DNA from 3 places in the Sporosarcina sp. FSL K6-1508 genome. Region 1 is predicted to be linked to each of the others. Evidence: riboswitches for the same ligand, from Rfam matches in the RefSeq annotation. Region 1 holds a riboswitch; each other region holds the start of a gene.
What was found. A riboswitch is a leader RNA that binds a small molecule or an ion and turns the genes downstream of it on or off. The one in region 1 is predicted to bind S-adenosylmethionine.
Positions count from the first base shown of each region.

Region 2: another riboswitch for S-adenosylmethionine. It lies ahead of MKZ11_RS07255 (methionine biosynthesis PLP-dependent protein); the one in region 1 lies ahead of metK (methionine adenosyltransferase).
Region 3: another riboswitch for S-adenosylmethionine. It lies ahead of MKZ11_RS07210 (bifunctional homocysteine S-methyltransferase/methylenetetrahydrofolate reductase); the one in region 1 lies ahead of metK (methionine adenosyltransferase).

Region 1 is NZ_JBBOXF010000001.1:2,012,520-2,023,340, forward strand. It holds gene pckA (phosphoenolpyruvate carboxykinase (ATP)) at 1-1,330, opposite strand, end outside; SAM riboswitch class I at 1,513-1,630, shown strand; gene metK (methionine adenosyltransferase) at 1,822-3,018, shown strand; gene MKZ11_RS10165 (IS4 family transposase) at 4,079-5,194, shown strand; gene MKZ11_RS10170 (NUDIX hydrolase) at 6,372-6,812, shown strand; gene MKZ11_RS10175 (glyoxalase) at 6,890-7,561, shown strand; gene MKZ11_RS10180 (hypothetical protein) at 7,771-7,980, opposite strand; gene MKZ11_RS10185 (gamma carbonic anhydrase) at 8,059-8,571, opposite strand; gene MKZ11_RS10190 (alpha/beta hydrolase) at 8,691-9,479, shown strand; gene MKZ11_RS10195 (histidine phosphatase family protein) at 9,577-10,170, shown strand; gene MKZ11_RS10200 (methyl-accepting chemotaxis protein) at 10,390-10,821, shown strand, end outside.
Region 2 is NZ_JBBOXF010000001.1:1,473,454-1,484,274, forward strand. It holds gene MKZ11_RS07235 (pirin family protein) at 1-721, shown strand, start outside; gene MKZ11_RS07240 (flavin reductase family protein) at 819-1,316, shown strand; gene MKZ11_RS07245 (5-methyltetrahydropteroyltriglutamate--homocysteine S-methyltransferase) at 1,496-2,626, opposite strand; gene metC (cystathionine beta-lyase) at 2,672-3,856, opposite strand; gene MKZ11_RS07255 (methionine biosynthesis PLP-dependent protein) at 3,853-4,974, opposite strand; SAM riboswitch class I at 5,051-5,157, opposite strand; gene MKZ11_RS07260 (ABC transporter permease) at 5,234-5,989, opposite strand; gene MKZ11_RS07265 (ABC transporter ATP-binding protein) at 5,986-6,717, opposite strand; gene MKZ11_RS07270 (TIGR04104 family putative zinc finger protein) at 6,886-7,224, shown strand; gene MKZ11_RS07275 (methylated-DNA--[protein]-cysteine S-methyltransferase) at 7,341-7,865, shown strand; gene MKZ11_RS07280 (AI-2E family transporter) at 7,966-9,003, opposite strand; gene MKZ11_RS07285 (hypothetical protein) at 9,346-9,513, shown strand; gene MKZ11_RS07290 (hypothetical protein) at 9,691-9,861, opposite strand; gene MKZ11_RS07295 (nicotinate phosphoribosyltransferase) at 10,031-10,821, shown strand, end outside.
Region 3 is NZ_JBBOXF010000001.1:1,458,822-1,469,642, forward strand. It holds gene MKZ11_RS07175 (GntR family transcriptional regulator) at 1-185, shown strand, start outside; gene gntK (gluconokinase) at 182-1,726, shown strand; gene MKZ11_RS07185 (GntP family permease) at 1,836-3,182, shown strand; gene gnd (decarboxylating NADP(+)-dependent phosphogluconate dehydrogenase) at 3,201-4,604, shown strand; gene MKZ11_RS07195 (hypothetical protein) at 4,671-5,237, opposite strand; gene MKZ11_RS07200 (PQQ-dependent sugar dehydrogenase) at 5,403-6,728, shown strand; gene MKZ11_RS07205 (hypothetical protein) at 6,838-7,035, opposite strand; SAM riboswitch class I at 8,191-8,297, shown strand; gene MKZ11_RS07210 (bifunctional homocysteine S-methyltransferase/methylenetetrahydrofolate reductase) at 8,469-10,343, shown strand; gene metE (5-methyltetrahydropteroyltriglutamate--homocysteine S-methyltransferase) at 10,387-10,821, shown strand, end outside.

The DNA of each region.
Region 1 (10,821 bases):
TATATTTGAGATCCATACGTTTACCGACGCCATAGACGCCGCCAGTCCAGCCTGTGTTAACAAGGAAGACCTGTGCACCATGCTCATCGATTTTCTTCCCGAGCATCTCAGCGTATACTGTCGCTGGAAGTGGAAGGAAAGGTGATCCGAAACAAGTTGAGAAAGTGGCTTCAGGTGAAGTGACTCCGCGCTCAGTTCCAGCAAGTTTAGAAGTGAAACCGCTTAGGAAGTGATACATCGCCTGCTCTTTCGTTAACTTAGAAATTGGAGGCAGTACGCCGAATGCATCTGCCGTCAAGAAAATGATTGTTTTCGGATGACCTGCTACAGAAGGATCGACGATATTATCGATTGCCTGAATCGGATATGCTGCACGTGTGTTTTCTGTCAATGTGCCATCGTCATAATCGGGAATGCGCGTATCGGGATCAACGACAACGTTTTCTAAAACGGATCCGAAACGAATTGCGCCGAAAATTTCAGGTTCTTTTTCTTGAGATAAATTAATACATTTTGCATAGCAGCCGCCTTCGATATTGAATACACCAGTATCAGACCAGCCATGTTCATCGTCGCCGACCAATTTACGGTTAGCATCTGCAGAAAGCGTTGTTTTGCCTGTTCCAGAGAGACCAAAGAATAATGCAACATCTCCATCTTCCCCGACGTTTGCAGAACAGTGCATCGGCATGATATCTTGTTCAGGAAGTAAGTAGTTCATAATAGAGAAGATTGACTTTTTCATTTCGCCGGCATATTCAGTTCCGCCGATAAGAACAATACGTTTTTCCATTGAGACAATAATGAATGTCTCAGAATTCGTGCCGTCTATTGCAGGATTCGCTTTAAATGAAGGAGCCGATACGATTGTAAATTGTGCTTCGTGTGTTGCTAGCTCTTCTTCTGTCGGACGGATAAACAGCTGGTGAACAAACAGGTTATGCCATGCAAATTCATTCACGACGCGTATGGAAAGACGTGAAGCAGGATCTGCACCAGCGAAACCGTTAAAGACGAACAGCTCATCTTTTGTTTTCAAATGATTAATCACTTTATTATATAGTGAATCGAAGTTTTGGGAAGAGATTGGACGATTGACGCTGCCCCAATCGATTTTGTCTTTGGAGGACGCTTCCTCGACAATATATTTATCTTTAGGAGAACGACCTGTATACTTTCCTGTCTGAGCCGTAACTGCTCCATCTGAAGTCAGTTGGGCTTCACCTCGTGAGATCGCTTTTTCAACAAGCTGTGGAACTGAAAGTTGAACTTTTACATTTTCACCAGAAAGAAGTTTGTTAAGGTCGTCGCTAATTTTCGCAGATATCATAATTATGTACCGTCCTTTGCGTATAGTCCCATATAATTGGGTGTCATCACATTTCTTAAATAGTATAACACATTAAGAATAATAAACTATACTAATTCAAACCTCAAGCATTTAGTTGCAAATTAGGCAAAAAGATTTGACATGCACGAAGTTATTTCGTAGCATATATAGTTGAACGGATACTCTTATCCCGAGCTGGTGGAGGGGTCAGGCCCTATGAAACCCGGCAACCTGCAATGACAATTGGTCTGCGCGAAGGTGCCAAACCTGTAGCAAGGCACAGTCCTTGTATGATAAGAGTGAAAGGTGCTTTTGAAATCATGCCTTTCCTCATGTATTATTACGTGAGCGAAGGGCTTTTTATATGATATCGCCCTTAATCCTCGTGTATAGAGCTCGAAATGGCTTGTAGTCTATTCCACATATGGAAAGACTCTACATGGGACATATGAGTACCGTATCAATCTCGTAGGATATAAGGAGGAAACGAAATGACTAACCGCCGACTATTTACTTCAGAATCGGTAACTGAAGGGCATCCAGACAAAATGTGCGACCAAATTTCGGACGCGATTCTAGACGCGATTCTAGAAGAGGATCCGAATGCACGCGTTGCATGTGAAACGACAATCACAACAGGCCTAGTCCTTGTTGCTGGAGAAATTACAACATCCACATATGTTGATATTCCAAAAGTTGTTCGGGAAACTGTTAAAGGAATTGGTTATGTGCGTGCCAAATACGGTTTTGATTGGGAAACATCTGCAGTCCTAACTGCCATTGACGAACAATCTGCCGATATTGCTGCGGGCGTGGACCAAGCACTTGAAGCGCGAGAAGGTTCAATGACAGAGGACGAACTTGAAGATATTGGAGCAGGTGACCAAGGCCTGATGTTCGGTTACGCATGTAATGAAACACCCGAACTGATGCCGTTACCTATCAGTTTAGCGCATAAACTTTCACGTCGTCTTGCAGAAGTACGTAAAGACGAAACGCTTACGTACTTGCGTCCGGATGGTAAAACGCAAGTGACGATTGAATATGATGAAACGAATACGCCCGTACGAATCGATACAATTGTTATTTCAGCACAGCATCACCCAGAAACGACTCTTGAACAAATTCAGCGTGATATTAAGGAATACGTCATTAATCCGGTTGTACCAGAAAATCTGATTGATGAAGACACGAAGTACTTTATTAACCCGACTGGCCGTTTCGTAATAGGGGGCCCTCAAGGGGATGCGGGTCTTACAGGTCGCAAGATTATTGTTGACACATATGGCGGTTATGCCCGTCATGGAGGCGGTGCATTTTCTGGGAAAGATGCGACGAAAGTCGACCGTTCTGCTTCTTACGCGGCTCGTTATGTTGCGAAGAACATCGTCGCTGCAGGACTTGCAGACCGTTGTGAAGTCCAACTTGCTTATGCAATCGGTGTCGCTCAACCCGTTTCGATTTCTATTGATACATTTGGGACAGGTACTGTCGAAGAAAGTAAACTTGTTGAGCTAACGCGTGGACTGTTTGACCTTCGTCCAGCTGGCATCATCAAAATGCTAGACCTACGCCGTCCAATTTATAAACAAACAGCTGCATACGGTCACTTCGGTCGCACAGACATTGATTTGCCGTGGGAACAGACAGATAGAGCTGCTGCATTGAAAGAACAAGCGGGACAATAAGTTAGTATAAACGCTGGAAGCGAGGGAATTTGCCTTGTCTTTCAGCGTCTTTTTGTTAGAAGCAGTTTTTATAAGATTACTTTGTTTGGTGCAAATAATTGATGCACTGTCATTCTAAATATTAGTGAATAAAAGATTTCCTTCAAACCCAATTCGGCGCTAGGGGATGCCTACACCCAGTTTATATAGCGTATTCTATACTTTAATTTATATAATTAATGAAACATTATGAATTTGATTGTATATTATATATGTTGAATTAAAGAAGCCCATTGAATCTGTTGTGGCGCTCACCAATGAGAGAGTTGTAATTCAAGGCGTGGATTGTAGAACGCTTGGCGGCAAAGGGGAAGCCTTTCGCCATAAGCCTGGATTAGCGGCTTCGCATCCAGTCTTACGGCTTCGGCGACGCCTTTGCCGCGCCTGCGCTAGAGTGTTCATTATTGAGAGAAATGTGATTTTGAGATGTATATTCCGAGATTATAAGGTGATTACTATTCGATACTATATATTGAAATAAAGAATTTCATTGAACCGCTACGGCGCTAGGGGTAGCCTCCCGCCATAAGCGAGGGTACTGAAAAAGTACGATTTCCTTCAATCCCGTTGATTTCCTTTCCGAGCGGACGCTTTCCGCGGGCACGGCTTCAGCCTCCTCGTCACTACGTTCCTGCGGGGTCTTCAGCTCGCGCTGTTCCCGCTGGAGTCGCCGCTCTCCACTACAATCAACTAGGTCTTTACAAAAAAAGAACTTTTTCAGTGGCTTCCCCTAAGCCAAGCAGCTTCACCGCCAGTCTTATGGCTTCGGCTACCCGGTGTCCAGTTACTGACACAATTCACGTCCTTCGAATTGTGACAGCAACTGGCATCGAATAGGCGCCTTCGCTCAGTTTTTACACCGGATTCATTTGTTCAACATCACTAGTGTTGCATTAAAATATATTCAATATAAAAAGTTCCCGAAATGTTCACTAACTTTATTTTCTGCATAAAAAAATTCCTTTATAATGGATAAAGTCAGGTGGTAACCCGTCCAAATCCACTAAAAAAGGAACTACTCATGGACAAGATTACACGAAAAACTTCATTTGGACAATGGTTTTCACCTATTAATATTCAATTAGTTGAAGAAAACGTGAAAACAATGAGATTAGATGCTTATACGAAGAAACTTACGACAGATTCATTCTTAAAATTACTGCTTTTTGCACAGCTTCATGAAACGGAAAGTCTGCACGCGCTGAGTGATTGTCTTTTTAATAAACATCTTCAAGTCAGCACAAACCTTGATTCTATAAGCGTTTCTCAATTATCCCGCAGGCTCAATGGAATGAATCCCGTGCTATTTCAACAACTTTTTCTTGATTTAGTCGCGCAAATTCATCAAAAAACAAATTATGCCAAAATCACTATGCCTTTAAAAATCATTGATTCGAGCACATTGCCACTCAATTTAACCAATCACCGATGGGCTAAATTCCGCAAAACGAAAGCTGGGGTAAAGCTTCATTTACGTCTTGTGTTTATGGAAAAAGGAACGTCCTATCCTGAAAAAGCTGTGCTTACAACAGCGAATGAACATGATCGTAATCAGCTTGAAGTCATGGTTGATGACAAGGAATGCATGTATGTTTTCGACCGTGGATATTTAGATTACGAACGTTTCGATCGCATGACAGATGACGGCTACTTTTTCTTATCCAGACTACGTAAAAATGCAGTAATCCATGAATGTGAAGACTTCCAATTGCCAGAAGGCACAACGGTATTATCGGATCAAGCGGTGTTGATTGGTACAACTCAAAATCGTGCTGAAAACATCTTTCGCTTACTCAAAGTAATAGACTCGAAAGGGAATGAACTACAACTCATCACCAATCGGTTTGACCTGAGTGCAGACGAAATCTCCGAGATGTACAAATCACGCTGGGCAATTGAACTGTTTTTTAAATGGATCAAACAACATTTGAACATCAAAAAGTTCTATGGTCAAAGCGAATGGGCCATTCATAATCAGGTATATATCGCACTCATCGTATATTGCTTGAATGTGTTGGTGCAAATAAAGACACGGAGTAAACATAAAATCTTGAAAATTAGTCGCTATTTAAAGGCTTCTCTTTGGAAACCTGCACATATTTGGATTCGTAAAATCAAAGGGACAGCAGTCCCGTAACAACTAAACTGTCGTTGCCGCAAATGTCTAATTGTAAATAAAAACCAAATGGACGGACCACCTTTATTGGAGTGTATATCTTTTTGGCTCATCGCCGTAAAAATAAATAGTAAGAATTTTAAATCATTATTTATGCAACACTAGTGGTTCAACATATATAATTATAGTCAAGAAAGACGCACTCTGGGTTGCAGATTTCATCACAGCTAATGAAATACACTTTCTCAAATAGACCGTCCAGCGAAGGCGCGACTTCGTGGTAGCCGGAGCGATAAGACTGAAAGTGCTCTCCTTTCCGGCTTATCGCGGGAGGCATCCACAAAGCACCGAAGCGGCATTAGCAGGAATTCTAATTCATTCCTCCTGTATTGGGACATTCGTTGATCACATTCAATCGATTTATGGCACTCCGGGTTGTAGGCCTCACCCCCGAAAACGAAATGCGATTTCTCGATATAGACCATCCAGCGAAGGCGCGACTTCGTGGTAGCCGGAGCGATAAGACTGAAAGTGTTCTCCTTTCTGGCTTATCGCGGAAGGCATCCACAAAGCGCCGAAGTGATATTAGCAGGATATCTAATTCATTCCTCCTGTATTGGGACATTTGTTGATCACATTCGCTCGATTTATGGCCCTCCAGGTTGTAGGTCCCATCCCCGAAAAACGAAATACACTTTCTCAAATAGACCATCCAGCGAAGGCGCGACTTCGTGGTAGCCGGAGCGATAAGACTGAAAGTGGTCTTCTTTCTGGCTTATCGCGGGAGGCATCCACAAAGCGCCGAAGCGATATTAGAAGGATTTCTAATTCATTCCTCCTGTATTGGGACATTCGTTGATCACATTCGATCGATTTATGTCACTCCAGGTTGTAGGTCCCATCCTCGAAAATGAAATGCGCTTTCTCAAATAGACCATCCACAAAGCGGCGAAGCGGTATTAGCAGGAACTCTAATCAATTCCAAGTATTAGATCTTTTTCAGTGGCCTCCCAAAAGCCCTTGTAAAGCGCATACGCCGTATTCATTTATTCAATATATACTACAAGAGTTGGTGAAGATACCGTATAACTTTGAATTACTGGTTTTTGGCTCAGGGCTCTATGCTTTTTTTATAAAGCATCAAAAAATCGTATTCGACGGCTTATGAAATTATGAAGGAATACGAAAGGGGATCTTTATGCGTAAAGGAATAATAAGACCATTAGTTATCTGCTTATTTAAACATGAAGACGCTATTCTTGTTTTTGAAGGTCATGATTTAGTAAAGGGGGATAACTTTTACCGTCCAATTGGTGGGGGAATTGAATATGGTGAAACAAGCGCTGAAGCCTTAATAAGAGAAGTCAGAGAAGAAATTGGAGCCGAAATCAAAAACATAAAATATTTGGGGACGATTGAAAATATTTTTACTTTTAACGGAAATGTAGGTCATGAAATTGTTATGGTTTATGATGCCGCTTTTATCGACACGTCGTTTTACGGCAAAGATTCTTTTGAGGGACAAGAAGATGACGGGACACTAATAAAATTAATTTGGAAACCTTTGAGTGAATTTCAAAATGGGAATTTAAGACTTGTTCCTGAAACGCTACCAGAGTTAATTCAAAAGTACTGTTAGAGGTAATCATCTTCTAAGAATGGATTAAGAGGCCTGACAATCCAAGCTTGTTTCTTTATTGATAAGGGGGTATTTTATTGTTGATAAGCAAAGTAATAATTTACAGCAGTGTGATAGATGAAATGAAACAGTTTTATGTCAATGAACTTGGATTTGAATTGATAAATAGTAAAGAAAGTAGTTTTAAAATTAAAGTGGGAGATAGCGAATTAGAATTTCAAAATGATCCAGCTAATCGAAACCCGTTCTACCATTTTGCCTTTAATATTCCTTCGAACCAATTTAAAGAGGCGAAGAATTGGGCAAAAACAAAAGTGGCCTTAAATACAGAAGAAGGTTCGGATGAAGTTTATTTTAAACAGTCAGATGCTTATTCATTTTACTTTTTAGACCCATCTGATAATATCGTAGAATTTATATCGAGACAATCTCTATCGCCGAAAAGTAACGACATATTTTCCGCCATCAGTATTTTAAATATTAGTGAAATAAATATCACAACCCATGATGTTTTATCATGTGGCAATCAATTAATTGATTTCGGTATTCCTGTAAGAGATGAGAATTCATTGGAAGAGAGTTTTAACTTCATGGGAAGCAAAGGAGCATTTTTGCTTTTGGGAAGTGAAAAACGAAAATCGTTCTTTTCAGATAAAGAAGCGAAAATACACCCGCTTTCTATAGAAATTGACAAAGTTAAAATAATTTCAATGGATGAGCTAGGAAATATTAAATTAGGTCTATTATAATAAAGTCGTAAAAGATAAAAACGTTCATCCGTTTCATCCGCTTCGGCGCTTTGGGGAGGCCTTCCGCCATAACCCTGACTGCTTCGCCATCAGTCTTATGGCTCCGGCTACCCCTGGTTAGGCGCCTACGCTCAGTTTATGCATGTATTTAATTCATATGATCATTTTTTATAGCATTTAATGAAAGAGGGTCTTGTTTGAAGCCTATTTTACTTCAATATAGTCTTTTTTTTATTTTTTATAATTTCTGTACCAATCAAACCTATTAGTAAAATGATAATCGAAATGATACTGTAGTCTTTAAAAAAGTTGATAAACGGGATATCAAGAAATCTGAACACCATCGTAATAATTCGCCCTGCTAATAACACCATTCCAATTACAAGCATCCAATTAAATACTTTCTCTAAAAAAATCATTGTACTATCCTATAGCCCCTTGTATTATATTTGCTGTAACTTTGACATGAAGCATTTTTCTATCGACTAATGGCTTCCTTATTTTTGGAGACTTTTATAATACTGTCCTTTTTCCGCATATTCGCGCACAATCCGTTCCATATCCGCACGGTCGTCGTCATTTAACTCCCGCACCACTTTTGCTGGCGAACCGAGTGCAAGTGTATTCGGCGGAATCTTCTTCCCTGGCGTAACGAGACTGCCAGCACCGATAAACGCTCCTTCTCCGATTTCAGCACCGTCCAATATAATTGATCCCATTCCGATAAGCGCACCTTTTTTCACTGTACAACTATGTAAGGTTACTTGATGTCCGATTGTCACTTCGTCTTCAAGGATAAGCGGGAACTGTGGGCTCTGATGAAGGCAGCACAAGTCTTGAATGTTTACTTTACGTCCTATGATTGTTGGTGATACATCTCCGCGAATCACTGTATTGAACCAAATTGTAGATTCTGGCCCAATTGTTACATCCCCTGAGATTGTTGTATAGTCCCCTATAAATACAGACGGATCAATTACTGGTGTTTTGTCTTTATATGGATAGATCATAGCGTTCTCCTCTTTTCTTTATGTAGTGTATAATTACCTTAACAAAGATTAGGTTTTTATTATAGACAAATGGGGAAATATATATAGAAAAAGAACTGCGAGATAAGGGGAAGATGACCATGTGGAAATGGGAAGCGGAAGGACAGCCGAAAGCTGTTGTGGCCATCGTTCATAATGTGTACGAACATCATAGTAGATATGCATGGCTCATTCAGAAACTGCGAAATAGCGGTTTCCATGTTGTGACAGGTGATTTGCCTGGGCATGGAGCGGAGGGCACTAGTGAAATTCATGATGAGCAATTTAATACATACATCAAATATGTGGATAAATTAATAGCAGTTGGCCTGGATGATAATTTGCCACTCTTCATCTTAGGACACGGCGTTGGGGCTACAATCGTTATGCGCCTTCTACAACGAAAGAAAATTGAGTGTGCGGGAGCTATTTTCAGTTCACCGTGGTTGACACTTCGTCATGTGCCGCCCAAGTATTCGAATATGCTGTCAAAGTTTTCATCTTCTATGAAGTTGGATCATGAGGTTAGTATAGAGCTTTTGACACGAAATACGGATTTATATGAAGAAGCTAGGCAAGATGACTATTACAGACCGGTCAGCACTGTAACTTGGTACAGGGATCTGCAATCGTTCATGAAATTGGTGGCCCAGCACGAGGGCAGTATTTTTGATATACCTGTACTGATGCATAGTGCAGAAGATGACAAAATCACAGAACTCTCAGTTGCGAAAAGATGGTTTATCCGTCAAGACCTTTCTGAATTTCAATATAAACAATGGAAGCGGCTTTATCATGACATCTACCAAGAACCGGAGCGCGAAGAAGTGTATAAGTATACGGAGTCGTTTATGGATAATGTGTTGAGATCTCTTGGATATGTTGTGTGAGAAACGTCAGTGAACTGACGTTTTTTTCTTTTGGACTGAATTCAAAACTAAAAGAAGATAGAATAGATATATGACTAAAAATGAAGGGGTGTTTGTTATGACAACAATTGGATTTGTACGTCATGGAGTTACTGCGTGGAATAAAGAAGGAAGGGCGCAAGGAAGTTCAGATATCCCGCTCGACGAGGAAGGAATTGAAATGGCCAACCGTGTAGCGAAAAGGCTTATCGATGAACAATGGGATATCATTTACACAAGCCCTTTAATCAGAGCTGCAAAGACGGCTGAAATCATTGCGGAAAGTAAGCCGGGGATTCCACTTTTAGCTGATAATCGCTTGCGAGAATCGGGTGGGGGCCTAATTGAAGGAATGACGGAAGCGGAACGTGTTGAAAAGTGGGGATATGCATGGAGAAAGTTGGATCTTGGTCTGGAACAACATGCCGAAGTTGTATCGCGCGGACTTGATTTCATTGAGGAAATGACTGAGCAGTATCCTGGGAAAAGAATTTTGGTCGTCAGCCATGGAGGATTCATCGGCCGGCTTATTAAAGAACTTGTGCCATATGGGGATTTAGAGCAAAACCTCGAAAATACATCACTTACAATCGTTGAGCTTCAGAAAGAAAGAAATCTATGCCATTTATTTAACTGTACAAAACACTTACAATTGATTGATGACCATCGTTAAAGTAGCTATAAACTATATCAAAGTTTACGTATTACCGTCTTCCATTTATATGGAGGGCGGTTTATTTATATGAAAACCTGTAATATTGCATCTTGCATTTTATTTTATTCTAAATATTCTTTCTTATTATAGTCTAATAGACTATAATAGTTTAAATGACCTTATCCTACTAAAGTTTGTAAGTGAGATAGAGTTGTTGAACAAGAGGGGGTAAGCCATATGAAGTCAATTAAAGCAAAAATCATTGTAAGTGTTATTACCTTATTTATCATTATCCTGACAGTGGTAAATTTGTTTGTTAATCTTCAAATGCAAAAACAAACAGAAAGTGTCCTCACTCATCAAAGTGAAGTTGCGGTAAAAGAAATGAGTCGATCAATTGAAAATTATATGTTGCAATATGAAAAAACGTTATACTTGCTTACCGAAAATCCAGCAGTCACATCCTTTATAGAGACACAGTATGGAAAGGAAAATGATAGTGAATTGAACCGTGGAATTGAAAAAGCGTTTACTAATTACATGGAACAATTGACAGACACGGATTTAATGTATTTTGCATTTGAAAACAAATACACGAAATTTGTACCCCACCTCGTTATCGATGGATTTGATCCGACTACTCGTGTGTGGTATACAGCAGCAAGTGAT
Region 2 (10,821 bases), 540 kb from region 1:
TCCGTTTCTGTTGATGGCAGAGGACTTTTTCGAACGCGGAACATTCGGCATGCACCCGCATCGTGGTATTGAAACAGTAACGTATGTCATTGGTGGAAAACTGGAGCATTTTGATAATAAAACGGGCGGCGGGGAATTGTACCCCGGAGACGTGCAATGGATGACTGCGGGTAAAGGAATCATTCATACAGAAGATCCTGCAGTTGGAGAAATGGTACATTCCCTTCAATTATGGCTCAATCTCCCGAGCGATAAAAAAATGACAGAACCGCGTTACCAAAACATGCGTGCACAAGATATGCCGGTACGCTATGAAGAGGGGGCAACAATTCGTGTCTTTTCCGGTTCTTCCGAGGATATAACTGCTGACACAAAAAATCATGTGCCCGTGACAATGGTTGAATTGATTGTTGAACCAGGAACCACTGTCACACAAAATCTTCCCGGCAACTACAACGGGTTCCTTTATATACTAGAAGGAACAGGGATGTTTGGCAAGGAGAGCACGGAGGGAAAGAAAGGGCAGGTTCTGTGGCTAGAACGTGGAATGGACATTGAACAGACTGAAGTGAAGATTCACGCACTAGAAAAATTGCATATTATGTTATATGCAGGTAAACCTGTCGGAGAAAAAGTGGTAGCGCGAGGTCCGTTTGTGATGAATTCAGAAGAAGAGATTGTGCAGGCCTATAAAGATTATAGAGAAGGAAGCTTTGAGTAAATATAAACTCTTCAATTAAGTACAGAATCACAAAGTATGAAATATTCTAATAGGTTTGATATGCTTTTAGTGAAATAAGAAAATGGGAGTTGCTAATATGGGAAGTAAGACGGAACAAGTGGCGAGTTTTAAAGAAGCAATGGGGAATTATCCGACGGGGGTCACTGTCGTTACAGCATATGATGCAGATAAAAAACCGATGGGGCTGACAGTCAATTCATTTGCATCCGTATCTTTGGAACCTTTACTCATTTTATGGTCAATTGATAAAAGAGTATCTACCTATAGCGACTTTCTAAGTACGGAAAAATTTTCGGTAAATATTTTGGCCGAAGATCAAAGCGACTTATGCACGTTATTTTCCAGTCGGGTTGCCGATCGATTTAGTCAATGTGACTGGAAAGAGTCGGATTTACAGCTTCCAGTACTGTCAAATACACTTGCGGTTTTGCAATGTAAAACGGTACAACAAATTGAGGCTGGAGATCATACAATACTAATAGGTGAAGTGTTAGATATTCAGAATGAAGGTAAAGAACCGCTGCTCTACCACCGAAGAAATATAGGTGCAATCCCAGAAAGTTTTTATAATTAATCGAATCCGTATAAATTTCGGTATAGAAAGGCCTGCCATTAGTTCAATAACTGACGGCAGGCCTATTTGTTATTCGCAAATACCAATCCCACAGATCTCCATATCTATAAACGGATGAGAAATGTACTCTGAATTCTCCAATTAAAGGGGGCATTCCGGACTTCATCGGGACAGTGTCTTTACCGTCTTACTTGCTCCCACACATCTTGTGCGGTATCTACTGTATGGCGTACTTTTTCCCACTGTTGTTCTTCTGTCAGTAGATTACCTTCTTCTGTCGAAGCAAAACCGCATTGCGGGCTCAAACAGAGTTGCTTCAAAGGTACATACTTTGCAGCTTCCGCTATTCTTGCCTTAACTTTTTCAGGGTCTTCCAGTTCGCCGAATTTAGACGTGATCAGACCTAATACAATATAGAGGTCGGGTCGGTTTACACGGCGCAATGGTTCAAAATTGCCGGAGCGTTCGTCATCAAATTCAAGGAAAAGCCCGTCAACATCCAATCCGCCGAAAATTATTTCAGATACTTCTTCGTAGCCACCGCTGGAAAAGTAGGTGGATTTGAAATTACCGCGGCAAATATGCATCGTCACGAGCAAGTCGGCTGGTCTTTTCGAGATGGCTTCATTGATTATCCTTGCAGATAGTTGTGCAAGGGTATCGGGGTTTTGCCCTTCTGCTTTCAATGTATCTCTACCGTCTTCTGATAAGAAAGAGGCCCACGATGTATCATCAAGTTGCAGGTAGCGGCATCCTTCATCATAAAGTGCCTGAATTACATTTTGATAGGCGGTCACCAAGTCATTGAATAACTCATCATCAGTTGCATAGACGCCATCTTCAAATGTTGCTCTGTGTAGTAACATATTTGGACTAGGAATCGTGAATTTTGCTAGCGTATCGCCTGCGACACTTTTTAGGAACGTGAAGTGTTCAATCATGTAATGATCACTGCACCGAATTTTATCTGTTACTTTAATGCCATCTGCTTTGCGTCGGACGCCTTTAAATTCGACTCCTTCTTCCGTTTGGTATAAGTCGACTCCTTCAAAACCGGCTAGAAAATCGAAGTGCCACCATTTACGGCGGAATTCACCATCTGTTACTGATTTTAGTCCAGCATCTTTTTGTTTTTGCACGAGCTTTGTGATTTCCTCGTTTTCGATTGTACGTAATTTTTCGGCAGTGATTTCACCGTTTTCATTTTGGAGACGGGCTTGTTTTAGGCGTTCTGGTCGTAGGAAACTCCCCACATGGTCTGCTTTGAATGGAGCTTTCGTTAAAGTTGGTTCCGCGATTTGTTTCGTCAATTTTACTACCCTCTTTCTAACGAATATGGTTATCTGTAGCTGGGCTTAATTAATTAGGGCAACAATGTTATTCGCCTTTATCAAAGCTTGTTCAAAATCAGCAATCAAGTCATCCACGTGTTCGAGACCGACAGAAAAGCGCAGAAGCCCATCGGTAATGCCGCGTTTCTCCCGTTCTTCTTTCGGCATGGCAGCATGGGACATAGTTGCAGGATAGGAAAGAATAGATTCAACGCCGCCGAGACTTACAGCGAAAACAGGAATTCGGACATTTTCAACAAAAGCTTTTGCGGTTTCTCTATCTGGCAAACTGAAAGATAAGACAGCCCCAGGGCTCTTCGACTGTTTCGAGTGGATGGTATAGCCGGGATGACTTGCTAATCCTGGGTAAAATACTTCTTCTACTAAAGGATGCGCATTCAAATAGTCAGCTATTTTCTGTGCTGATCCGGATGACTGCATTAAGCGAGCACCTAATGTTTTGATCCCTTGAATTAGTGCATAGGAATCTTGTGCGCCAAGAATGGATCCAAATGAATTCTGGATGAATGCCAATCGATTGCCGAGTGTCTCATCTTTTGTCACTGCTAAACCGGCAATGATATCACTGTGACCCGATAAAAATTTAGTTGCACTATGAACGACGACATCGACGCCTAGGTCAAGAGGGCGCTGGTAGAGTGGTGACATGAATGTGTTGTCGAGAAACGTTAGACAATCATTCTCTCTTGCAAGTTTTACAATGGCCTCAATATCCGTAATGCCCAAACGAGGATTAGATGGTGTTTCGATGTAAATTACTTTTGTATTTGGCTGAATAGCTTGGGCCGTTTGTTCCACATTCGTCAAATCTGCAAATGTATGGTCAATCCCGAACTTTGGCAAAACTTCGGTCACAAAGCGGTACGTTCCGCCATATACATCTTCAGTGACAACGATATGGTCGCCGGAAGAAAGAAGCATAAATGCAGAGGAGATAGCAGCCATTCCGGAAGCGAACGCCAACCCTCTTGCACCGCCTTCCAATGTGGCGATGGATTTCTCCAAAGCCTCTCTCGTTGGATTGCCCGACCGGCTGTAGTCATATGGTCCAAAGCCATCAAAACTTTCTTGATGGAACGTGGAAGATAAGTAAATCGGAACATTAACAGCCCCTGATTTCCGCTCGTATTCTCCCCTTGTGGATGCGTGAATGATAGTTGTTTCTAATCGCTCTTCATTCAAACTCATGGCACTAGCACCTCACTTTTCAAAGTTGCAAATACTTGCTTCAAATCTGCAATCAAATCATCCGCTTCTTCTACTCCAACAGAAAAACGTAAAAGCCGGTCGCAGACACCTCGACGTATCCGTTCTTCTCTCGGGATATCTGCATGTGTTTGCGTTGCTGGATAAGTTATAAAACTTTCCACCCCGCCCAGACTTTCCGCAAATGTAATGAGTTGCAGATTTTCAAGAAACGGTCCGACCGATTGACTGTCATTTAATCGAAATGAGAGCATACCACCTTTGCCTGGATAGAGAACGTCTGCTACAAGCGGTTCATCTTTCAAAAAGTCTACGATTACTTTTGCATTTGCATCATGCTGTTTCATCCTTAAATGCAGTGTTTTCAACCCCCTGATTATTAACCAAGAATCAGAAGGGGAAAGGACCGCGCCGATTGCGTTATGGTTGGCAGCCAATTTTTCGCAAAGTTTCTCGCCTTTTGCTATGACAAGACCAGCGAGAACATCATTATGCCCGCCGATATATTTCGTTGCGCTATGCATGACAATATCGGCGCCTAGTTCGATTGGTCTTTGGAAATAGGGCGTTAAAAACGTGTTGTCGACAATTAACAGTAAATCATGTTTTTTTGCGAGTTCGGCATACTGAAGAATATCGAATTCTTGCATTAATGGATTCGTAGGTGTTTCGATGAAGAGTGCCTTCGTCTTCGGCGAAATCAACTTCTCGGTTTCATTTACATCAGTAAAATCCGTGTACAACGTGTGGATTGAATAGACATCAGAATACTGTTCGAGTAAGCGGTATGTGCCGCCGTAAATATCTTCTGGAACAATTAATTCATCACCGGGACGAAACAGGGTAAGGATTAACTGAATCGCCGCCATGCCGGAACTGCAAGCGAAACCACCATCTCCACCCTCCAAGTTAGCAATGCCTTTTTCTAAAATGGAACGGGTCGGATTTTTTGTTCTTGTATAGTCGTAGCCAGTCGATTGGCCGAGACCCTTATGCTTGTATGCAGTTGATAAATAAATCGGCGGATTGACAGCACCTGTTTTCGAATCACTGTTATTGCCTAATTGCACTAGAATTGTTTCCAAACTTCTTTTTGTCATTATAGTCACCCTTTTCTTTGAAATAAAAAAAGAGACCCTCTGTAAGAAGAGGGTCCCCGAAATATCGCAGACAATCTTCTTATCTTCTAGGGAAATGGACACCTAAAGGAATTAGCACCGTACCTGAACAGGTTGGTTGCTGAGACGTCATTGGGCCATTCCCTCGGTCTCTCTTGATAAGAATAAAATATGAAATTATGTGAAAAAACAATTTCCATAACTTTAGCACGCTATGGAAAATAAAACAAGGGGTAGATTGTTAATGCTTCTCCCTGAGTTGTTGCATACGTTGGTTGAATAAACTGGGATATGATAAAAATCCAAGTAATGCGCTTGTCACTGCCGCTGTCGTCAATAATAGGAAGATAATGAGCAACTGGAATTGAACCGCTTGAATGGGGTCGGCGCCTGCGATAATTTGACCGCTCATCATGCCGGGTAACTGGACTAAGCCCATTGTCTTCTGACTTTCGATAGTTGGGATCATACTTGCCTTAATCGCATTGATGAGCTGCCTATGGATTGCTTGTTTTGGCGTTCCGCCGAGTGAAAGGATAAGTTCTGTTTCGTCACGATAGGTTTCGACCTCGGCTGTAAATCGATTTAGAAAGAGAATCGAGAGAACCATTGAGTTACCAATGACCATACCGCTGATTGAAATGATATATTGCGCGGTTGGCGGCACAATCTGGAAGCCTAGTAAAATGCTTTGTGTAAGCACTTCGATAAAAACTAATGTGATTGCGATTTTCCACGTAATTCCCTCGATTGCTTTTCCTTTCTTCCGTGCGTTTTGCGTCGCTGCCGCGATCATTAATGTAACCATCAATCCGATGTACAAAAGATTTTCGGAATCGAAGACGAATTTGAGAATATATCCTACAGCGAGCAACTGGATAATGGATCGGACTGTTGCAATAAGCGTATCTTTTTCCAACCCTAAGCGCAGTGTTTTCGATAGTAGGAGGGGGATGATAACAAAAATAAGTGTGATGGATAACGTCAAATAACTCATTCTTCGCCTCCTTGTACAAACTGCTTCACGAATTCATTTGTCGGCGATTTCAATAAGTCACTTTTGCCCGTTTCAATGACTTTACCGTCCATAAGCACCCAGGTATAATCGCCGATTGATAACGCTTGCTGCAAGTTATGTGTAATCCAAATGATTGTCACGCCGTATTTCCGATTGATTTTAACGATCAACTCTTCAATTTCATGTAATGATGATCGGTCCAAGGCGGAGGTTATTTCATCCAGCAATAGGATTTCAGAGCGATTAATCAGTGTACGGGCGATTGATACTTTCTGCCGTTGTCCACCTGACAAATCATCCGTTTTCCTATGTAAAAACTGTTTATCCAACCCGACGTCTTCCAGAATTTCAACCGCATTCTGTTCAGGCATTTTTTCACCTTGAAGTTCCAAAGGGAGTGCTAAGTTATGGAAGACGGTACCTTTTATCATTGGTGCACTTTGAAGGGCGATTCCGACATGACGGCGGAGTTCAACCGGCTCATATGTGAGAATTGGTTTTTCATGAATATAAATCTCGCCGGAAGTGGGGGATATCAAACCATTACATAATTTGAGCAACGTCGTTTTTCCTGCTCCGGATGGGCCAACAAGCGTAGTGATTTTCCCTTTTGGAAAGGAACCCGTTATGTTTTTTAAAATATGTACATCATCAATGGAATAATTGACGTTATGAAAATGCAAGGCAGGTTCATAAAAATTAGACATTCAATTCGCTCCTACTAACTTCTTATTTATATAGCGTATTTTATCATGCAAGAAAACTCTATTATAGTTCTAAAAAGTGTTTGTTGCTAATCGTTCATTGGTATTTGTCTACCTTTATTCCCCAGAAAGGAAGATTTACTTTTATTGAGGAACAAATGAAACTTGTTAGTGATCAAGATCGTATATGTATTAACTGGAGATGAGAAAATGCCGACATGTAAAAATTGTAACCGCAAATGGAATTGGAAGAATACGTTCATCAAGTTCCTTCGATTTAGCAGTGGAGTGGAGTGCTCGTACTGCGGTGAAAAACAGTTTGTCACTCCCGGTTCTAGAAAGCGTACAGGCCTGATATCCATTGCTCCTATTGTGACACTTATTCCAGCAGTACTATTTGAAGCCCCTTTGCCGATTGTCATTACAAGCTTGATTGTAACCACGGTTTTAGCAATGACTCTTTCTCTATACATGATTGAATTATCGAATGACGACGAACCGCTCTGGTGAAAATACCATCCACAGTTTTAAACATGCATTCATAACTACTTCAACACGGTATTCAAACTGCAAATTAGGCAAATGTCAAAACAAGACCGAAAAAAACGTAATGGAGGTGCAGACCAATGGAGAAAAATAGGGAAGCTAACGTGTATTGGACATTGCTTAAGCATTCACAATGGAATATGTATATCGCTGCAACGACAGAAGGTCTTTGCTATATCGGTAGCCCAAATGCGCCATTCGAAGAACTTGTCACATGGGTGAAGAAGTGGATTCCGAGTTATACGCTGTCTGAAGAGGCGAGTATCTTGCAACCATATACGATGGAGTTGGTCGACTATTTGAAAGAGCTGCGTAAGGATTTCTCATTGCCAATCGATCTTCACGGCACACCTTTTCAACAATCTGTCTGGAAGGCACTGCAAGAAATCCCATATGGGCAGACGGTTTCATATTCGGATATTGCCAAGAGGATTGAAAAACCGACCGCGATACGAGCAGTCGGAACCGCTATCGGCGCGAATCCAGTATTGATAATTGTACCTTGTCATCGTGTCATTGCAAAAACCGGTAAGTTGGGTGGTTTTAGGGCCGGTTTAGAGATGAAAGAGGAGTTGCTGAGGGTAGAAAACAGCATAGTAATATAAATGGGAAATAAGATCGTTTATTAAGTTAGACCGAATAAAGGCCATCTTACAAGAGGTGAAAAAAGACAAGAGGAAAATTCAAAATCTCCTCTTGTCTTTTTTATTTTTTAGTTTTTGGAGCAGATACAGAAATCACCTGTTCTTTATCCGTTACATCTAGTACGTCAAGAAGGAAAACGAATACGGGAATACCGATAATGAGTCCCCATACGCCAAAGAAGTTTTGCGAGAAAATGAGTACGATAAACGTGTAAAAAACGGGTAAATCTGTTTTTGAAGACATTAGCTTTGGATTTAAGATATATGCTTCTATGGCATGAATAATCATTACTGCAATGAAAACATAGACAACTTTTAGAAATCCGCCAATTGTAAAAGCAATCAACGTTAATGGAATCAGGGAAATGATTACACCGGCAACAGGAATGAGTCCCAAAAAGAAAATCATGATTGCCAAGCCAATTATTTGCGGGAATCCAAGTACAATCAAAACGATTACAGACAAGAAAGTATTGACGATCGCGATGATAAATTGGGCTTCAATTACTTTTCCGAATGTCCGAGCAAATTTTTTGCCGAAGAATTCAATTTCATAATAGAAAGGAGCAATCTTACTATCTTTAAATTTGTTTGTAAACTCAATTAAACGCGGTTTTTCCAACAAGAAAAATAGGCTTAATAGTAAAGCGAGCATTACTTGAATACTTGTTTTACTAATATCAGTAAAGTATTTTAGTAGAAAAGAAAAACCATTTTCCAAATAGGCTGCAATTTGATTACTTGAGATAATAGATTCCAAGTATTTAAGTAGTACACTGTCATGTGGTTGTGAATAGAAGGTGGTAATTCGTATAATAAGTTGGCTGATTTCCGAGGTGATTAAAGGTAAATATTTTACGATGCCTATCGTAAGTATTCCAACAATCAATGTATACATTAAAATCACTAATAATTTACGATTTAACCGTACACGCTTTACCGTAAATTCAACAAGCCGGTTTAATAAAAATGCAAAAATAAATGTAAGTAAGATGATATTCATCATACTTCTAACACTGTAAAGAATTAATATAATCAAAGCGAAGATAAGAATCCGCCGTGGTCCCTTTTTTTCGAAAATATCCAATACACCATTCATATGATAATAGCTCCTTCATAATTAATTAAAAGTGAACATGACTGATAGAACCTTTCATTTTAGTATTAACATGATTGGTTGAGATTACAAGCTAAAAACTAGTTTTTTATAAAAAAAAGTTATGCAAATGGGAGATGAGATAATAAATACAGAGGTTGCAAGTGACTCAAGATGAAATTCCGGGTATATCACCGCTTTTACTAAAGCCTTTTTGTTTATTCTAGCAAAGATCAGACAAGTAATAGAATGACGTTATATAGAAGGTATGACTGATTTAAAATCGAAAAGGAAGTGTAATAAAGAAGGAGTAAGCAGCTGAAATTGCATCTTTGGCATCGCCTTATGGATGGGAAGGTGGTAATTCACTCGTTCTCGAAAGTTTTTGATGAACGTGTATCTATCTTTGGGGAGCACGGACGAAATTCCATCATACCATTAACGAAAAAACTACGCAGGGATTCGATTTTATCGCCTCCCCACGCAGCAGAAATCTGGATAATGGTGCAGTGATCGCCGAGCAACCCGTACATAAGGAGTTAAGTGTTTTATCACAAAAGTAAGCAGTGTTGACAGCCTATATTTGGTGAATCAACACATATGGCGCTGAATAAATGTATACAGCGTAGGCAGCTCCTAGCGTAGTAGCGGAATCATTGGATTCCTTATTTCAACATACTAGAGCAACTTTTATTTTTCAGTAGAACGGTATAAATCAATCATTGCCTTTTTCCGATCACCCAGAGTTGCAAACTCTCTTGACAATTCTTCGTGAATGCCGTTTTGGTCTATCTTGCCTGTTTTTATTTTTTCGGATAAAGTTTCGTTCTGCTTTGATTCTTTCTTGTTGTCTTCTTCCATAACAATACCTCCCCGTTTCATCAATCCCCTTTAATATGGCACTAGCAACTAAAATCATTCATCAATTGAGGAAATGAGAAATAGGATTGTCAAATCATGTTATGTTAAGTCGGTTTTAGGGTAAATAGTGTATACTTGTACCATTAGAATGCGGAAGAAGGAGATTGACATGAGTTCGAAATATGCAGATGACAGCTTGGCTTTACATACGGATTTATATCAAATCAATATGGCGGAATCATACTGGGCAGATGGTATCCATGAACGGAAGGCGGTTTTTGAACTGTTTTTCAGAAACTTGCCGTTCGGTAATGGGTATGCGCTATTCGCAGGGCTTGAGCGTGTTCTCGATTACTTAAGAGAATTTCATTTTAGCGAAAGTGATCTTGCTTATTTGAGTGACGATCTTGGTTATAAAGAAGATTTCATTTCTTATTTAAAAGAACTCCGTTTTACAGGTGATGTCTATTCGATGGTTGAAGGGGAACTCGTTTTTGCGAATGAACCGATTATTCGCGTGGAAGCAACGCTTATCGAAGCGCAGCTGATGGAGACAGCCCTGCTTAATATCGTCAACTACCAGACATTGATTGCGACAAAAGCGAGCCGCATCAAACAAGTTGTCAAAGACGAAGTTGTGATGGAGTTCGGGACACGCCGTGCGCATGAGATGGATGCGGCGATTTGGGGAGCACGAGCTACATTCATTGGCGGTGTTGAGGCCACGAGTAATGTCCGGGCAGGAAAAAGATTCGATATACCCGTAGCTGGGACGCATGCCCATTCAATGATCCAAGCATATAAAAGCGAATACGAAGCATTTCATTCATATGCTAAGAGACATAAGGATTGTGTATTCCTTGTAGATACTTATAATACAGTGAAAATCGGTATTCCAACGGCTATCCAAGTTGCAAAAGAACTTGGCGATAAAATCAATTTCATCGGTGTCCGTCTCGA
Region 3 (10,821 bases), 550 kb from region 1:
AAAAATACGATGATTTCACACGTATCTTGAGTAACCATGAAATTTATATTAAAGCCATAAATACAAAAGATCGAGATATCATGATTCAAGCTTTGCATCAAAACTTCGATGATGTGCAAGGTAAAGTGACAGACCTTTGGATGTCGCAACAAATGCTCGCTAAAAGAAAGGAGCGAAAAGTATGACGAACTATATGTTAGGTGTAGATATAGGTACAACGAGTACTAAAGCTGTTTTATTTACCGAAAAAGGTGAAATCATACAGCAAGAGAATATTGGGTATCCCCTTTATACACCAGACATCTCAACAGCAGAACAGGATCCAGAAGAAATATATCGAGCGGTTTTACAAGCCATTTCAACTATAATGAGAAGTTCACAAATTTCTCCGGAAAAGTTACTGTTCATATCATTTAGCAGTGCGATGCATAGCATTATCGCGATGGATGAAAATGATCAGCCGCTGACGCAGTGTATCACCTGGGCAGACAATAGAAGTGAAGCTTGGACCCGTAAAATAAAAGAAGAGTTAAATGGTCATGAAGTGTATAAACGAACTGGAACACCTATTCACCCCATGTCCCCTTTAAGCAAAATTGCTTGGATCGTGCATGACCGTCCTGAAATAGCGATAAAAGCCAAAAAGTATATAGGCATTAAAGAATACATTTTCAAAAAATTCTTTGACCGGTATGTCGTGGATCATTCTATCGCTTCAGCAATGGGCATGATGAATCTTAAACAACTGAAGTGGGATGAAGAGGCATTGGAAATTGCCGGGGTGACCCCCGATCAGCTTTCGGAACTTGTACCGACAACCGAGATTTTCACTAATTGTAACCTGGGAATAGCGAACAAGCTTGGTGTCACTCCGCAAACTTCCTTTGTCATTGGTGCAAGTGATGGGGTTCTTTCCAATATAGGCGTGAATGCGATAGGCAAGGGAGAAGTTGCAGTAACGATTGGGACGAGTGGCGCGATTCGAACAATCATAGACCGACCTCAAACAGACGAAAAGGGACGGATATTTTGTTATGCACTAACCGAGAAACACTGGGTTATTGGCGGTCCTGTAAACAATGGCGGAATGGTACTTCGCTGGATTCGCGATGAATTTGCCTCAGCAGAAGTAGAAACAGCGAAGAGGCTTGGCATTGATCCATATGAAGTGTTAACGAAGATTGCTGAACGTGTAAGACCCGGATCGGATGGATTACTCTTCCATCCATACCTGGCAGGAGAACGTGCACCCTTATGGAATCCTGATGTACGCGGCTCATTTTTTGGTTTAACAATGACGCATAAGAAAGAGCATATGATTCGAGCGGCTCTTGAAGGCGTGATTTACAATCTATACACAGTATTTTTAGCATTGATGGAAGTCATGGATGAACCAGTTATCCGAATTCAAGCAACGGGCGGATTTGCACGGTCAGACGTTTGGCGTCAAATGATGGCCGACATATTCGATCTGGAAGTAATTGTCCCGGAAAGTTATGAGAGTTCCTGTCTGGGTGCCTGTATTTTAGGGCTCTATGCTGCCGGAAAAGTTGATTCATTTGACGTTGTATCTGAAATGATTGGCAGCACCCATAAGCACACACCTATAGAATCCGATGTACAAGAATACAGAAAACTATTACCGATATTCATTAATTTATCCAGAGTATTGGAAAATGAATACACAAGCATCGCAAGTTATCAAAGAAGCTTAATAAAAAAATAATTTTAAATATATATGTTGAAATAATGAATCCATTGAATCTGCTGCGGCTAAACCTTATAAGGCGCCTATGCTGTATACATTTATTCGAAATATATAGGAGGAGATTGTTATGCCGTTATTTATAGTAGCGATAGGGATTATTGCGTTACTTGTTTTAATCATGGGCTTTAAATTAAACACTTTTGTTTCTTTAATCATTGTCTCTTTCGGTGTTGCTTTAGCCTTAGGGATGCCGCTGGATAGCATTGTCTCCTCAATTGAAGCTGGACTGGGCGGAACACTAGGTCATTTAGCGCTGATATTTGGTCTTGGTGCAATGTTGGGAAGACTAATTGCAGATGCCGGAGGGGCACAACGCATTGCGATGACCCTCATCGACAAATTTGGAGAAAAGAATATCCAATGGGCTGTTGTGGTTGCTTCATTCATTATCGGTATCGCTTTATTCTTTGAAGTAGGATTAGTGTTATTAATTCCAATCGTATTTACAATATCAAAACAATTAAGGGTTTCTATTTTGTATTTGGGAATCCCTATGGCCGCCGCCCTTTCCGTGACGCATGGTTTCTTACCGCCGCATCCGGGGCCGACAGTAATAGCAGGAGAATATGGGGCAAATATCGGTGAAGTTTTACTTTATGGTTTCATTATAGCCATTCCGACCGTCATTATTGCCGGTCCTTTATTTACCAAGCTTGCTAAAAAACTTGTTCCTGATTCGTTCAATAGAACAGGGGATATTGCATCTTTAGGTGAGCAAAAAACGTTTAAAATAGAAGAAACACCTGGTTTTGGAATCAGTGTATTTACAGCAATGTTTCCTGTTATTTTAATGTCTATTGCCACGGTTATTTCGATGGTACAGAAGACGATGGATATTACAGATAACCGGGCTTTTGAAATCGTACGTTTTATTGGAAACGCTTCAACAGCCATGTTGTTATCTTTATTACTCGCAGTCTTTACCATGGGATTAGCTAGAAATATCCCAATGAAAGCAGTGATGAATTCATGTTCTATCGCAATTGCAAACATCGGCATGCTGCTTTTAATTATTGGCGGCGGCGGGGCATTTAAACAAGTACTCATAGATGGTGGTGTTGGGGGTTATGTAGCTGATTTATTCAGTGACACCTCCTTATCACCTATCTTGCTTGCATGGATTATCGCAGCTATCTTAAGGATTGCTCTAGGGTCAGCGACTGTTGCGGCTTTAACAACAGCTGGGTTGGTTATACCGATGTTAGGTACGTCTGATGTAAACTTAGCTTTGGTCGTACTAGCGACAGGGGCGGGTAGTTTAATTGCATCACATGTGAATGACGCCGGTTTCTGGATGTTTAAAGAGTTTTTTGGTTTGACGCTGAAAGAAACATTTGCAACATGGACTTTGCTTGAATCGATTATTTCAGTAGCTGGTTTAGTGTTTATTTTATTACTAAGTTTAGTGATATAGAAAGGGGTCTGAAAGTATATGAGTAATACAATTGGCATTATTGGTCTTGGGGTAATGGGCAGCAGTATCGCGTTAAACATGGCAAGTAAGGGTGAAAAGGTGGCTGTCTATAATTATACAAGAGAGTTAACTGATCAACTTTTAGAAAGAAGCAACCCCGAGCAAATTTATCCGTATTATGATGTGCAAGGTTTTGTACAGTCTCTGCAGTCACCGAGAAAGATATTTCTTATGGTTACGGCTGGTGAAGTTGTAGATACAGTGATTCGTTCACTAGTACCTTATCTTGAGCCGGATGATATTATCATGGATGGCGGCAATTCAAATTACCAAGATACTGCACGCAGATATGATGAATTAAAAGCTAAAGGAATCGATTATTTAGGCATTGGTGTTTCAGGCGGTGAAGAAGGGGCATTAAAAGGGCCTTCCCTCATGCCTGGCGGAGATAAGGAAGTGTATGAAAAAGTAGCACCTATACTTACTAAAATTGCTGCTCAAGTAGAAGGGATCCCTTGCTGCGTTTATATCGGTCCAAAAGGTGCAGGTCATTTTGTGAAAATGGTGCATAACGGTATTGAATACGCAGATATGCAGCTTATCGCTGAGGCCTATACTTTTTTGAGAGAGAAACTCCATATACCATTGAATGAAATTGCTGATATTTTTGAAACGTGGAATCAAGGAGAACTAAAAAGTTATCTAATTGAAATCACTGCCGACATTTTGAGAAAACAAGATGATAAAACAGGTTTGCCGCTTGTAGATGTAATCCTCGACAAAACTGGCCAAAATGGAACAGGTAAATGGACCAGCATACAAGCAATCGATAATGGCATCCCGGTGTCAATTATTACTGAATCGTTATTTGCCCGTTACCTTTCCCATGTGAAGGAGGAACGGGTGCATGCATCCAGTCTATTGGCAGGTCCAGAGGCTCGGGATGAAGAGTTAGATCAAGAAAAATGGATTGAATATGTAAGACAAGCCTTATATATGGGGAAAATCTGTGCTTATGCACAAGGGTTCACTCAATATAAAAGGACGTCGGAACTTAACGGCTGGAACTTGCCGTTAAAAGACATCGCGCTTATTTTCCGCGGCGGCTGTATTATACGAGCGGAATTCCTAAATACAATTAGTGAAGCTTATGATGCACAAGCGAGTATTGCTAATTTATTGGTAGCGCCATACTTTGTAGAAAAAACAAAAGAGTACCAACTAGGTTTAAGAAATGTAGTTGCGGAAAGCATGATGTCAGGTATGTCGTTTCCATCCTTAAGTGCTTCCCTCACGTATTATGATAGTTATCGTACAGGTCATTCCAGCGCAAATCTATTACAAGCACAACGTGATTATTTTGGTGCGCATACTTATGAGCGTACTGATAGAGAAGGCTCTTTCCATACAAATTGGAAATGACTTTATAATTCTGAAAAGACCTTTTGTGAGTTCAATGAACTTTCAAAAGGTCTTTTTGGCATTACTTTATTTCAGATCTAAAACCATGTTAATCTTACGAAGCAGAAACAGACCGAATTCTAACCATAACCAGCTGTAAATTAAGGAAAATCCAAAAATACCTATCATAGACTGTATGTTAAACCACGGAGAGATGACAGGGCCGAATAGCGGAAAGCCGAAAACGTACAAGGGTATACAAGCACCAAGCAGTAATAATAACCCATTTACAATTAAAATCCCAAACCGCCGATTTAACTTGCAGAATGTCCAGCCAAGTCCTAACCCGAGCAGACCTGTAGTGAATGGGAAAATAATCAATTCACTTGGTTGAATTAATAATAATAAACAACTAGTTAGTACATAAGTCGAAACACCCGAACGGAATGAAATCAATGCAGCCAGCAAAATCGGGGCAGTGGCAAATGGGCTAAAGAAATAACCAATTCCGGGTAACAACCCGCCAGCCGCTTGTAAAATTACTGCAAGTGCCGTCATCAAAGCCGTAAACGACATCTTTTTTGTACTTGGCCACTTGTCAAAGAATTGATGAATATCTTTTGGATGAGATGGTATGGATTCATTAAAATACACGGTCTCACTCCTTTTAGTTAAGCCTTTTCAACCAGTAGAAAATCTCATATCACATTGTCTATATATAGTATAAGAAAATGAGAGCAGCTGTGACTCGAATGAGTGCCCAAAAGCCCAATGGTTGAATAGATTGATAAGGAAACTGTGGAGAGGGGATAGTAGCAGATGACTGAACGGAACGGTATGGAACAAACTCCTTCAAGAAAGATTGATCCTAGAGATATCCAATTACCGCCTGGTTACACGATCGATGTGTTTGCTGCCGGTTTAACCACACCTATCAATATTACCTTTACCGGTAAAGGGGAAATGTTAGTTGCTGATTCTGGGATAACAGATGGCAATGGCAAAGTGTTAAAGCTGACGCAACAGGGGTTTACCGTAATAGCTGACGGCTTTAATCCTCCATTAACGGGAATTACTGAATACCAGGGCAATATTTACGTTGCACATCGACGCTATGTCACGATGATTTTGCCGGACGGGACTAAAAAGGACGTCATTGAAGGTTTGCCAAGTAACGGGGATCATCATAATAATCGGGTGGTGTTCGGACCTGATGGGAAAATGTATTTTGGTCAGGGAACTGCAACCAATAGTGGGGTTGTAGGGCTAGACAATAGTTGGGTTAAGGAATATCCATTTTTCCACGAATATCCAGGTGGAAGAATTACCTTGAAGGGACAGGGCTTTAAAACGTCCAGTTTTTTAGATAGCTTTCCAGATCGATTGACTACAACTGGTGCGTATGTACCTTTTGGGATTGCAGCCTATCCAGGAAAAGCAGTGGATGGAATTACACGTGCAAATGGAAGTATATTGCGCGCCAATGCAGACGGCTCTGAGCTGGAGTTAGTCTCATGGGGATTACGCAACCCTTTCAGAATACGATTTGATCGTTATAACCGTTTATTTGCAGCCAATCATGGGATTGACGTTCGAGGGAGCCGCCCAATCGCCAACTCACCGGATGAATTTCAGTGGATACGGCCTGGTTTCTGGTATGGTTTTCCGGATTTCACCGGGGGATTACCCGTGACCTCGCCACAATTTAAACCAGAGGGAAAACCACAGCCAACATTTCTCTTAGCTGAACATCCTATGCAACCTCCCCGACCAGTAGCCACTTTTCCGGCACACTCCGCAGTGATGGGATTCAGTTTTAATGAAAGCCCTGCCTTTGGTCCAGTCGGGGATGCTTATATTGCCGAGTTCGGAGCAAATGCTCCTGTTACAACTGGAGGAAAACAATTACCCCGTGTAGGGCACCGTATTTCCCGCATCGATATGCAAACGGGGCAGGTACATGTGTTTGCATTGAATCGATCGGGTCTCCCAGCTTCAGAAACGCATGGGGGCGGCTTCGAACGGCCCATTGATGCCGTTTTTGACGTTAGTGGTGTCCTTTATGTCGCTGACTTTGGGCTCTTTGCTGGAAAAAATGCCATTCCTGAGACAGGGGTTATTTGGCGGGTAACAAAAAAAGCTTAAAAGTGCCAGTTGAGGAGTCCGTTTTCTATACAAACCTATTTCTTCATAACAAAAAGACATGTGCGGTTGTGGAACCGTACATGCCCTGAAATATCGACTTTTCAGCCGGTTACTGGAACATTGTTAGTAAAATCACAATGACCCCAAGCATGATTGAAATCCATGCCAATACTTTTTGTGGATAAGCTAAACAGATTAATCCGAGAACGAGTGCGGCGCCACCTAACCAATAAGGGGCATAAAAGAATCCTGCTACGGCTAAAATAATTGCCAGCCAACCAATCCAGATGCCTAAGGAAGTTTTCAAGTCAATGACCTCCTTTCACTTCAACGGGAACAACAACTGGGTAAACCGGTGATTCGTTATTGTTCTTATAATTTATTATATGCAAGGTTATAGAATTTGCAGTGATCAATAGGGGCATTATTATTTATTTAGACGACTATTCAAGAAGATTTCAGAGATGCCATTTCGGGAAGAAAAAAATTGAAACTATGAAATATATATGTTGAATTAAAGAATCCCATTGAATCTGCTATGGCGGTCAATAATGAGAGAGTTGTAGTTCGGGGTGTGGATTGTAAATCGCTTGGCGCTTTGGGGGTGCCTTTCGCCGTAAGCCTGGATTAGCGCTTTGCATCCAGTCTTACGGCTTCGGCGACCCCTTTGCCGCGCCTGCGCTAGGGTGTTCATCATCGAGAGAAATGTGATTTTGAGATGTATATGCCGAGATTATAATGTGAGTAGTAGTTGATACTATATAAATTGAAATAAAGAATTCCACTGAACCGCTACGGCGCTAGGGGATGCCTCCCGCCATAAGCCAAGCAGCTTCGCCGCCAGTCTTATGGCTTCGGCTACCCCTGTTAAGGCGCCTTCGCTCAGTTTATACACCGGATTCAATAGTTCAACATATAGAATTAGAGTCAAGAAAGACACACTCCAGATTGCAGATTTCATCACAGCTAATGAAATGCGCTCTCTCACATCGACCATCCAGCGAAGGCGCGACTTCGTGGTAGCCGGAGCGATAAGACTGAGGAGGGATGCAGTTCAATCCCTCCCAAGTGCTCTCCTTTCCGGCTTATCGCGGGAGGCATCTACAAAGCGCCGAAGCGATATTAGCAGGATATCTAATCCATTCCTCATGTATTGGGACATTCGTTGATCACATTCGATCGATTTATGGCACTCCAGGTTGTAGGTCTTATCCCCGAAAACGAAATGCGCTTTCTCACATAGAGGCCATCCACAAGGCGTCGAAGCCGTATTGGTGGGAATTCCATTTCACTACAAGTATTGGGGTCTTTTTCAGTGGCCTCCCAAAAACCCTTGTAAAGCGCATATGCTGTATTCATTTTTTCAATATATATAATGTTTTTTTAAAAAGGTGTTGCTAATTTTCCAACAATGAGGTAAAGTCTGTAATAACATAAGTAAACAAATCCAACTTAATAGTTTTTCTTATCTAGAGAGGTATAGGGACTGGCCCGATGACACCTCAGCAACCGCCATTTTGGCACGGTGCTAATTCCAGCAAGCCGGAAATGCGGCTTGGTAGATGAGGAGAAGACTTATTCAAATTTAGAGTCTACTTCCTTTATTAAATACAGGAAGAGACTCTTTTTTGTTTTTATAAATTCTTCCAATAAGTAACATAATTTCAAAATGAAGGTGTTTTAAAACGGATTTTCAAAACAATATTTGTGGCAGTGGGAAAAAGAAAGGAGAAAATATAGTTGTCGAAATTACTGGATACCATGAAAGAACGCATTTTAATTGGTGATGGGGCAATGGGAACCCTTCTTTACTCACATGGGGTGGATCTGTGTTTTGAAGAACTGAACTTGACGCATCCCGATCAGGTGCTTCACATCCATCAGGCATATATTGAGGCGGGTGCTGACATTATACAAACAAACACCTATGGTGCCAATTATATAAAGTTAGCACGTCACGGTTTAGAGGACAGCGTAAAAAAAATAAATAAAGCAGCTGTCCAAATTGCAAAAAAAGCTGCCGGCGAGAATACATTCATCCTTGGAACTATCGGGGGGATTCATGGTTCCCGAACATCTATCGGAACAAAGGATGAAATCAAGCGCAGTTTCAGAGAACAATTGTATTGCCTGCTACTTGAAGGGGTAGATGGACTACTTTTAGAAACCTATTACGATTTTGATGAATTAACAACTGTACTCAAAATAGCACGTGAGGAGACAGATCTTCCAATCATTACAAACGTTTCGATGCATGAAGCCGGCGTACTACAAAATGGCTTGGAGCTTGCGGACGCATTGCAACAATTAGAAGATCTAGGCGCTGATATAGTCGGCATCAACTGCCGACTTGGTCCACACCATATGTTGAAATCTTTAGAAACTGTCCCAGTGATGAAGCGTGCCCTGTTATCGGTGTATCCGAATGCCAGTTATCCAGGATATAAGGACGGTAAATTATTTTACGAAAATGAACCTGACTATTTCGAGAAATTTGCATTGAATTTTAGGAAGGAGGGGGTCAGTTTAATTGGCGGATGTTGCGGGACAACGCCAGAACATATTCAAGCATTAGTGAAAGGACTTCCAAATCGAAAGCCGATTATAGAAAAGCTTGTTAAAAAGAAGGAAGCAAAAATAGAGGCTACGGAGTCTAAGACGAATGGAATGCAAACACCAACATTGCTTGAAACAGTGAAAAAAAGACATTCGATAATTGTTGAACTTGATGCGCCCAAACATTTAAATACGACTAAATTCTTCGAAGGGGCCCAGGCGTTAAAGGATGCAGGTGTAGACGCTATCACATTGGCTGATAATTCCTTGGCGACCCCAAGAATTTGCAATGCTTCAATGGCATCGCTTGTTAAACAAAAGATTGGGGCCACACCCCTTGTTCATGTGACATGCCGGGATCGGAATCTGATTGGCTTGCAGTCACACCTCATGGGATTACACACATTAGGTATCACTGAGTTATTGGCAATTACGGGAGATCCTACAAAAATAGGCGATTTTCCCGGTGCAACATCTGTTTTCGATGTGACATCCTTTGAATTGATTCAACTTATCAAGCAATTTAACGGAGGCATTTCAAAGTCAGGAAAGTCATTGCAACAGAAAACGTCATTTACTGTGGCAGCGGCCTTTAATCCGAATGTTCGCCATTTAGATCGCGCCGTTGAGAGATTAGAGAAAAAAATAGAAGCTGGAGCCGATTATTTTATTACCCAGCCAATCTATAGCAAGGAAAGAATTATAGAAGTTTACGAGGCAACAAAACATATTGAGACACCGACATACATCGGAATTATGCCGTTGACCTCGTCGCAAAACGCCGAATTTCTGCACAACGAGGTACCAGGCATTAAGTTGACAGAACAAGTACGAGCAAGAATGGCATTATCTAACGGGAATCGTGAACAGTCTACGAGAGAAGGGTTAGAAGTTTCTAGGGAATTGATCGATGTGGCACTTGAGCATTTTCATGGCATCTATTTAATAACACCCTTTATGCGTTACGACATGACTGTGAATTTAACGGAGTATATACACAGCAGAGTGGACGCCGTTGTTGCAAGGGAGGTGATTCAAACCGAAAGTATCGTCTATTAAAATATGGAAAATAAAAAATAAAAAATAAAGGGGATAACATACGATGGTAAAAGTACAAAGTTCAAATAACGGGTACCCAAGAATTGGTGGAAAACGTGAATGGAAAAGGGCATTGGAAAGCTTCTGGAATGGAGCAATTTCAGAAGAAGAACTTTTAAAAATAACGCAAGAACTACGTTTAGATAGCCTTCGAAAGCAAAAAGAATTCGGTATTGATCTTATTCCGGTTGGAGATTTCTCGTTATATGATCATGTGCTGGACACCTCGATTATGTTTGGTGTCGTGCCAAAACGCTTTGCATATGCAGGCGGCAAGGTGCCTCTGGACACGTATTTTGCAATTGCCCGCGGAACTAAGGACGGGGTTGCTTCTGAAATGACCAAATGGTTCAATACAAATTATCATTATATTGTTCCAGAATTAGAAGGTGTAAAACCGAAACTAGTAGAGAACCGTCCATTGGCATTTTATAAAGAA